Regions from separate parts of the Nonomuraea sp. NPDC059023 genome, predicted to be linked through region 4. Evidence: riboswitches for the same ligand, from Rfam matches in the RefSeq annotation. Region 4 holds a riboswitch; each other region holds the start of a gene.
The links. Region 4 has a riboswitch for cyclic di-AMP ahead of ACFWYW_RS39195 (D-alanyl-D-alanine carboxypeptidase family protein). Riboswitches for the same ligand answer to the same signal wherever they lie in the genome.
Positions count from the first base shown of each region.

Region 1: linked by a shared signal. The riboswitch ahead of ACFWYW_RS07385 (C40 family peptidase) and the one ahead of ACFWYW_RS39195 (D-alanyl-D-alanine carboxypeptidase family protein) in region 4 are both predicted to bind cyclic di-AMP.
Region 2: linked by a shared signal. The riboswitch ahead of ACFWYW_RS49120 (NlpC/P60 family protein) and the one ahead of ACFWYW_RS39195 (D-alanyl-D-alanine carboxypeptidase family protein) in region 4 are both predicted to bind cyclic di-AMP.
Region 3: linked by a shared signal. The riboswitch ahead of ACFWYW_RS16215 (hypothetical protein) and the one ahead of ACFWYW_RS39195 (D-alanyl-D-alanine carboxypeptidase family protein) in region 4 are both predicted to bind cyclic di-AMP.

Region 1 is NZ_JBHYIO010000003.1:310,695-312,882, forward strand. Features, by position in the region: gene ACFWYW_RS07375 (M48 family metallopeptidase) at 1-11, opposite strand, end outside; gene ACFWYW_RS07380 (hypothetical protein) at 8-709, opposite strand; gene ACFWYW_RS07385 (C40 family peptidase) at 779-1,255, opposite strand; cyclic di-AMP (ydaO/yuaA leader) riboswitch at 1,320-1,483, opposite strand; gene ACFWYW_RS07390 (class I SAM-dependent methyltransferase) at 1,737-2,188, opposite strand, start outside.
Region 2 is NZ_JBHYIO010000044.1:82,978-85,165, reverse strand. Features, by position in the region: gene ACFWYW_RS49130 (RDD family protein) at 1-197, opposite strand, end outside; gene ACFWYW_RS49125 (amino-acid N-acetyltransferase) at 283-852, opposite strand; cyclic di-AMP (ydaO/yuaA leader) riboswitch at 1,190-1,338, shown strand; gene ACFWYW_RS49120 (NlpC/P60 family protein) at 1,344-2,188, shown strand, end outside.
Region 3 is NZ_JBHYIO010000008.1:133,785-135,972, reverse strand. Features, by position in the region: gene ACFWYW_RS16220 (alpha/beta fold hydrolase) at 1-62, opposite strand, end outside; gene ACFWYW_RS16215 (hypothetical protein) at 103-951, opposite strand; cyclic di-AMP (ydaO/yuaA leader) riboswitch at 1,136-1,273, opposite strand; gene ACFWYW_RS16210 (DUF5302 domain-containing protein) at 1,438-1,638, opposite strand; gene ACFWYW_RS16205 (aldo/keto reductase) at 1,711-2,188, opposite strand, start outside.
Region 4 is NZ_JBHYIO010000029.1:93,889-96,076, reverse strand. Features, by position in the region: gene ACFWYW_RS39200 (TetR/AcrR family transcriptional regulator) at 1-11, opposite strand, end outside; gene ACFWYW_RS39195 (D-alanyl-D-alanine carboxypeptidase family protein) at 337-1,251, opposite strand; cyclic di-AMP (ydaO/yuaA leader) riboswitch at 1,264-1,407, opposite strand; gene ACFWYW_RS39190 (TetR/AcrR family transcriptional regulator) at 1,550-2,161, opposite strand.

The sequences.
Region 1 (2,188 bases), on a different contig from region 4:
TGATCGGTCACTCGAGTTCCTCCCGTAGATAGGCGCGCCATCCGGCGACGAGCTCGCCGGACGGCAGGGGCAGGGCCCGTTCCACGCCCAGCCGCCGCGCGTCGCGGTAGAGCCTCACCAGCCTGTCCTCGCCGAAGCGCGCGGCCAGGAAGCGACACGCCAGCCAGGCCTCCTGGTAGGACTGTGCCAGCCGCGCGGCCCCGGGCGCGAACGCGTCAGCCCCGGGCAGTTTCCCGGGCACCCGTCCGGCACGTACCTCGGTGGCGAGTTCGGCCGCCGCCACGGGCACGGCCAGGCCCGCGTCCTTGTAGGCCACGTAGTCGGCGAACCCCTCGTACAGCCAGACCGGCAGCCCGCCGGTGCCGGCGGCGACGTGAGTCAGCTCGTGGGCGAGGACGACGTCGCGTCCGGTGGGGTTGAGTTTGGCGTAGTTCTCCGGGATCACGATGACCCTGCCGTCGTGGGCGATCGCGGCCAGGCCCTCGACCGAGCCCACGCCCGCGGTCCGCGCCGCGTGTGCCGCGTTCTCGGCGAGTTCGACGCTGGGCCGTACCGGCTGCCCGAGGATCGCCGCGACGCGCGCCGCCGCCCGCTCGGCGCGCCGCTGAAGGTCGCCGCGGTCCGCTCCCGCGTCAGGAGCCCGCTCGGGGGCGCAGCCCAGCGCGAAGACCAGGAGGGCCGCGAGCGCGGCGCGACGGCTCACGACCACGGCCCTGATGGTAGCCGGACGCGCGAAGGCCCCGTCCCGGGAGGGGACGGGGCCTTTCGGTCCGGACGACTACAGACCGGGCCGGACGGCTCCCGCGAAGGACGACTTGCGCCATCCGCTGAGCCGCTCGATGCGCACCCGCTTGCCGGAACTCGGCGAGTGGACCATCTTGCCGTTGCCGACGTACATGCCGACGTGGCCTCGACCGCGGAAGAACAGCAGGTCACCCGGCTGCAGAGACTTCCACGAGATCTTCTTCTTGATGCGCGCGTACTGGCTGTGCGTCACGCGGGGGATCTTGACTCCGGCCTTCTTCCAGGCGAACTGGACGAGACCGGAGCAGTCGAAGGCGCCGGGTCCCGTTCCGCCGTAGCGGTACGGGTCGCCGATCTGCGCCCTTGCCGCGGAGACGGCCTTGCGGGCCTTGCTCTTCTGCCGGGCAGTCGTCGACTGCGTCGCCGTCTTGGCCGAGGTGGTGGTCTTGGCCGTGGTCGCCGCCTGGGCCGCCGGGGCATGGAGGGCGAACCCTCCGGCCGTCACGGTCATGGCGAGCGCCGCGCCACCGAGAACAAGACGGGGGTTGTGCAGGGAGGTAGACAGGATTTCTCCTTGGTTCTTCCACGAACGCCTACCGGGTTAGCTGACGGATTCGGGCCTGGAAGTCGCCCTACGGCACGCTGAACGCGCCGATTCACCCCTTGATCCCGGGGGAATGGGATCGGTGGTTCCCCGGCTCCGTGCCTCCTGGCTGCACGGACTCGGCAGGTCGCGGCCCCTTGTCGGACGGGGGCGACCGGCGGATCTCTATGGGTCCTCATCGAGCCCGGACGGGGCCGATGCCGGTTCGCGGCGCCATGGCTTGTTCGCCGCGACGCCAGAACGTACTCCCGGGTTCATGACCCGGCAAAGTCCTGGCAAAGCTGTAAAGATCAGATAAAGGACCCTGTCAGGACGGGAACTCCTGCTGGACAGCGGGGTCCCGTTACTCAAATGTGACCCTCCTCACACTTGGAGCTCCAGGGGTGAGTCAGGTCCCTTCCGCCCCTCCTGTCACACGCGTCACAGCGGTCAGCCGGAAGCCGGTCGGCGTGTGCCGTACCTCTTCGATCTCCTTCAGCCGCGCGGCGTGCTCGCCGCCGAGATAGCGGAAGAGGTACGGCACGCGCCGCGTCCGCCGGATCTCGAACCGGGCGGCGATGGCGTCGAGCATGTCCCCCGCGGGCGAATGATCGACGTGCGCCTCGCGCCAGCGGGTCACCGGGTCGCGCTCGGGCCCGTCGAAGCGGCCGAGCAGGGTTCCGGCGTCGTAGAACCAGGTGGCGGCGGCCTCGTCGGCCCAGTCCCAGGCGAACTCGTCCACCACGAGCAGCCCGCCCGGCTTCAGGAGCGCGGCCGCCCGGTCGAGTGCGGCCCCCAGCGGGTGCATGTGGTGCAGCGACAGTGACAGCACGATGACGTCGAACGGGTCGTCCTCGTAGA
Region 2 (2,188 bases), on a different contig from region 4:
CCGTAACCCGGCTGGGAGCCGGACTGCTGTCCGTATCCCTGCTGGCCGTAGGGGTCGCCGTCTTGGCGGTAACCCACAACGGTCACGTCCGGGTCGGGCTCGCCCTGTGCGTGGCCCGCGTTGTGCTGTCCGTATTCGGGAGTCCCGGAGTTGTCGCCGGGGTCGTCCTGTGGATACGGCGGCTGTCCGGTGCTCACCGTGTCACCTCGCTTCGAGTGTGCATGTGGCACATGTCAGGACACATGCCTTCGCTGCCCAACGTATCGACATAGGTATCTACAATCACCTTTCCCTTTGGTCGAGGTCCGAGTCAAACGACGGCAGGTGGAGCAGCATCCTGGTGTTGCCCAGGGTGTTGGGCTTGACGTGCTCCAAGTCGAGGAACTCGGCTACGCCCTCGTCATAGGAGGCGAGCAGCTCGGCGTAGACCTCGGGAGATACCGGCGTGCCCTGGATCGGGCGGAACCCATGCGCGGCGAAGAAATCTACCGCGAATGTCAGGCAGAACACCCGCCGCAGCCCGAGTTCGCGGGCCGTTCCGATCAAAGCGGTAACGATTTGGCCCCCAACTCCGAGACCGCGGGCGTCGGGATCGACGGCCACGGTGCGAATCTCGGCGAGGTCCTCCCACAACACGTGCAGGGCACCGCATCCGACGACCTGCCCGCCACGCTCAGCCACCCAGAACTCCTGGACGTCCTCGTAAAGAGTGACCGTGGCTTTTTCCAGCAGGCGCGGCCCGGCTCCGGCATAAGTGTCGACCAGGCGCCTGATCGTCCGGACATCCGGCGTGCGAGCCCGCCTCACGACGACCTCGATGTCGGGTACCGCCCGTTCGGCGACCTGTTCCATGGCACTTCAGAGTACAGACGCAATTACGGCTGCCCCCTATTTGCCCGCCTACTTCCTCAACCATCTCACCCAGTGGACGAGCATGCCCGACAACAGCCATCGCCCCCTCAACCACCAGGCGAATAGCCAGTGACGAGCAATGACTCCCTCGGTGACGCCGAACCTCACGTACGTCCCATGCACCCGCAAAGTGCGCATAAAGTCGCTCCTGTACGGCGGAGCACGTGATCCCCCCGTGACACTTCGGTTGTGAAACCTCAACAGACTTGGCAGTTCTGGTTGAGCACGAACCTGGAGTGCACTAGTGTCCAGCGTCGATGTCACCCGCGTTCTTACGCGCGGCGGCACGCCTAATCCCCTCCCCTGGGGAGCCGGGGACCCGCCAGTGGCCGCAGGCCATCCCGGGGTGAATCCGAGCCACGGCTCGGTAGGGCTGCTCCGGCCCGAACCCGTCAGCTAACCCGGTAGGCGGCCATGAGAGGAGCTGGTTGGTGAAGCGCACGCGTAACCGTGAGGGGAAGCCCGCGGGCAAGCATGCCCGCCCTCCCGAACCAGGCATCAAGAAGCGGCTGGTCGTCCTGACGGCAGCCGTAGCCGCGGTGACGTTCACCGTCACGCCTCTCGGTTCCGCCGCCGCCGATCCGAAGCCGTCGCTCAAGCAACTGTCGGAGCAGGCCGAGAAGCTCCACACGGAGATCGAGACGCTCAGCGAGCAGTTCAACGGCCAGCGTGTGAAGCTCAGGGACGCCCAGAAGGCCGTCGACGCCGCCAAGAAGACGCTGGCCTCCAGCGAGGCCGATCTCGCCGCCAAGCGCCAGCGGGCGGGCATGCTCGCCCAGAGCGAGTACATGATGGGCGGCTTCAGCCGCGCCCTCGCCTTCGCCGCCTCCGACGACCCCGAGCTCTTCCTCGACCGCGCCGCGACCAGCTTCGCGCTGGAGCAGCAGCAGGGCGAGGAGGTCAACCAGGTCACCCGCGCCAGGGAACTGGCCGAGAAGGCGCAGTCCGAGGCGAAGACCCGCATCGACAAGGTCACCGAGATCGTCGAGGACCTGGACGCCCGGCGCGACAAGATCAGCAAGCTGGTCAAGAAGGTCGAGAGCGACCTGTTCCAGCGGGCCATCGGCGAGGCCGGGCGGCCGGGCACCCGCGCGGTGCGGGTCAGCCTGCCGATCGCCGGCTCCGGCAAGGCGGCCGAGGCGGCCAGGTGGGCGCTGACGCAGCAGCTCAAGCCGTACGTGTGGGGCGCCGAGGGTCCCAGCTCCTACGACTGCTCGGGCCTGGTCATGGCGGCCTACCAGCGGGTCGGCATCTCGCTGCCGCACTACACCGGCGA
Region 3 (2,188 bases), on a different contig from region 4:
TGTGGCGAGCCGAAGCTGTCGTAGACGATCTCGATGCCGTTGACGGCCGCGCGCTGGGTCATGGGAAACAGAATCACATTCTGTTCCCCATGAGTAAAGAGGTCAGCGGTCGAACGCCTTGCGGATGCGGCCGCGGGCCAGGAACATGCCGCCGCTCAGGAGGGCCAGGGCGCTGATGAGGGCGAGGCCGCCCACACCGTTCGACTCGGTCTCGCGGGTGGTGACCGCCGCGGCCAGCTCGGCCTGCGGCGCCTTCTCCCGCTCGGAGGCCTGTGCGGAGGTCTGCTCGGGGGCCTTCTCAGGAGCCTGCTCGGGAGCCTTCTTGGCGACCTGCGCGGGAGCGGCCGGGGTCTCGGGCCTCTCGTCCTTCTTCTCGGTCTTCTCCTCCGCGGTCACGACCGGGGGCGTGGCCGGCTTGGCGTCCTTGCGGGACCAGGCGCCGGTGGAGAAGGCGACGGGGTGGTTCTTCTTGCCCACGCCGGGGCCCCACTTGGTGATGACGTACTCGATCTTGATGTGGCCCTGGCCGCCGACGCCGTCGACGGTCAGCGAGCTGGAGTTGAACTTGCCGCCGGTCAGCGAGGCGAAGGTCTTGGCGTCGAGGTCGAGCATGATGCCCCTGTTCGAGGGGACCCCGGGGCCGCGGTCGCCGACGAAGAACGGCTCCTTCTTGCCCTTGTAGATGACGTAGCCCTCGGTCAGGAGGGGCCAGCTCGGGCTGGCGGCCAGGCCCTTCTGCATGGGCTTGCCGGAGGCGGGAAGACCGGTGTCGCCGTTGCGGCCGGAGGCGTCGTCCCAGTAGTAGGAGGCGGTGGTGGAGCCCTTGAGAAGGGGCTTCTTCTCGGAGAAGTCATCCGCGTGTGCGGTTGCGCCGGTGCTGAGGGTGACCGCGCCGATGACGGCGACGGAGGCGAGCATGGTGAAAGAACGCATGCCAAAGCGGGAAGACATGAAGAAGAGAAGTCCTTTGTGCGGGGACAGGGGAAATGCGCTCGTCAAAGGGGCGTAGCCGGGCACAAAGCCGAACGGACGCTACGCGAAAGCGCGGGGGGAAAGCCTGGGGAAGGGGCCGCTCAGTAGGCGGCGGGTGAAACTACGCGGAATGGGGGTTCATCGCGGTGGTGCATGAAAAGATCAGTCCTCTCCATCGCGCCTACCGGGTTAGCTGACGGGTTCGGGCGTGGAGATGCCCTACCGACGCGTACGTCGGATTCACCCCAAGGAACATTGGTTCCCCGGTTCCCGTGGGTACGGGATTCGGCGCCAGCCGGCCGCCTCTTCCTGGTGAAGGGTCGGGTCGCCAACTGGTAACGCTTAGGACTGTAAGTGCCAAAGACGGCAAAAGCAAAACAATCGCCATGAAACGGGCGAAGATCTACCTAAGAAGGTCAAGAAAAAGGGGGGTACGGCCAAGCCGTACCCCCTCAGAACGCCGGCTCAGCCGCCGCTCTTGCGCCGGAACGAACGCTTGCTGGCAGCAGGGCCGTGTGCGCCGTGGATCTTTGACTGATCCGTGCCCCTGCCACCCGCACCCGAGTCGGAGTGCTGATTGCGCTTACGCTCCAGGGCCTCCCGGAACTTGCGCTTCATCTCGTCCTCGGGAGTTTCGCTGACTTCCGGCTCCGGTGTTTCCGCCATGAGGACCTCCTGGTGTTGGGGACCACAACAGCTTCGCACGACGGCCGACCTGACGCGAAACCGGGCACCGCGTCAGCCCAGCCTGGCCAGCTCCTCCGCGGTGAGCTCCAGGTCGGCGGCGGCCAGCGAGTCGAGGATCGTCGCCGGGCGGCTGGAGCCGGGGATCGGGATCATCACCGGGCTCCTGGCCAGCTCCCACGCCAGGCAGACCCGCTGCGGCGAGACCCCGCGCTCGGCGGCGACCTCCCCGAAGGCGGCGTGGCGGCGGCCGAGGCGGCCGACGTGGTTCATGCCCCCCAGCGGCTCCCACGGCAGGAACGCCACGCCGATCTCCTCGCAGACGTCCACCTCCGGCTCACTGCCCCGGAAGCTCGGCGAGTACTGGTTCTGCACGCTCACCAGCCGCCCGCCGAGGATCTCGTTGGCCTGCCTGATCTGGACCGGGTTGGCGTTGGAGATCCCGGCCATCCGGATCTTCCCGGCGTCGAGCAGGTCCACGAGCGTGCCGATCGACTCCTCGTACGGCACCGCCGGGTCCGGCCGGTGATGC
Region 4 (2,188 bases):
CTTGGTCGCACCCCGTAACTCTACCGTCCAGAAGGCACAGTTATGGGGACATGCCCGAGTCGCCGTGCGCGTGCTCGGAGCACCCATGTCTCTCATGGGACTGGGGGAATCGGGTTGGTGAACATGAACGTCCCTTCGCCATTCTGCGTGGCACACCCGGCGGGAAGGCAGCTCGCCTCGAATGAGGAAACTATACCATCCAGAAGGTATAGTAACTCATCGCTGGGGTCCGTGCCGGGGCGCGAGCTCCGGAAGTTCACGAGGGCCCGTCGGCGGCGACGCTCAGCGCGGCGTGTACGGCAATGCCGTCGGAGCCGACCGTGTTGACGGGCCTGGTCAGGGTTGTCCGCCGACCGCCCAGTCGAGCAGCCTCTGAGCGGTCTGGAAGCGGCGGGTGGAGCTGGTCTCCCCGAGAATGACGCCGGCCAGTTGCCGGCCTTCACGGTCCGCGGCGAAGGAGAGCGTGTAGCCGGCGGCCCGGGTGTAGCCGGTCTTCAGACCAACGGCGCCCGGCTTGCCGAGGAGCCGATTCGTATTCCGCCAGGAGTAGGCGCGGTGCTCCGCCGTCGCGGCCACCGAGCGATACCGGCTGGAGGCGACCTTCTTGAGCGCCTGGACGCCCAGCGCGGCCTGGGCCAGCCGCGCCTGGTCGCGTGCGGTGGAGTAGCCGCCTCCGTTGGTGGGCATCCCGTCGGCGTTGACGTAGCGCGTGTCCCGCATACCGAGCTCGCGAGCAGTGAGGTTCATCTTCGCGGTGAACGCGTCGACGCCCGGACCGTACACGCGGGCGAGCGTGTGGGCGGCGTCCGCGCCGGAAGGCAGCATCAGGGCGTACAGCAGGTTCTCCACGGTCAGCCGGTCTCCGGCGCGCAGGCCGGCCACCGAGGCACCGCCCTTCGAGGCGTAGCGAACATCCCCAGAGGTGACCTTGAGGACGTCACCCGGCTTGGCCTCCTTCAGCACGGTGTAGGCGGTCATCACCTTGGTGAGGCTGGCCACGGGCATCCGAAGATCGGCCTTCTTGCTGAAGTAGACCTTGCCGGTCTTGGTGTCGATCACGTGAGCCGCACGGCCGAGCACCGTGGGGGCGTGCGCCGCGACGTCTTGAACGTGGGAGCGGGACTCCGGCGAGTCGTCGGGCCCGACCGGAGGGGTGGCCCGCGCGGCGGTGGCGCAGGCGGTCATGGCAACGGCGGTGGCGGCGAGGCCGAGCAGCGCGCGGTTCAGCCGGTTCTTGAGATCGGTGGGCATGAAGGACTTTGCTCCTTGCTTCCATGCCGCCTACCGGGTTAGCTGACGGGTTCGGGCTGGGAAGTGCCCTACGGTCGCGGCTGAGCGAGCGTCCGATTCACCCCGATGAAGATTGGGTCCCCGGCTCCGTGGAAACGGATTCGGCGGCCGGACGTCGTCCTGCGGATTCCCCAGGAGACGCACGGTCCGGGCAATGAAACGGCAACGAACCCGTCTAGGGCCCGTCACGCAATGCCCGAGACCCTACCAAAAAGTACATATCGTGCAAACAGTACATTTCCGGCTGCGGTTGGAGGACTCACGACGGGCGGGACAGACCAAGCACGATCAGGTCGAACAGCTCCTGGAACGCCTCCGCGTTCGTCCGGCCGAGATGCTCGAGCACCTCGGGATCCTGCAGCCGGTCCAGGGCGGCGTAGATCACCTCCGCCACGAGGCGCGCGTCCGTTTCGCGGAACGCACCGCTGTCTATGCCCTCCTGGATGAGCGCGGCGGCGATGGACGTGGCGAACCGGTAGTGCTCCTCGAACAGCCGGCGGATTCCCGGCTGCCCGGCGACATCGACCGAGAACGCCCGAGCCGCGCGGGTCAGCGCCGTGCTCGCCGCGGACATGTAGGCGTGGACTCGCCCGAGCGGCTCGTCCATCGCCCTCGCCTGGGCCATCGCCTGACGGCCGACGCGCTGCAGAAGCCGGTCGACGACGAGCGCGACGAGTTCGTCCTTGCTGGGCGCCAGCTCGTAGAGGGTACGCCGCGAGCAGTGCAGCCGGGCGGCGAGCTCCTGAATCGTCAGCCGGCGAAAACCCTCCCGAAGGAAGATCTCCTCCAGCTCGGCGAGCACGTTCTCCTGCCGGCTGGTGAAGGAACGCCCGAGCGAGAGGGCGACGGGCGGTCGAGGATATCCGGTCATGCCTGCACTTTCAGGGTACTGTCTAGG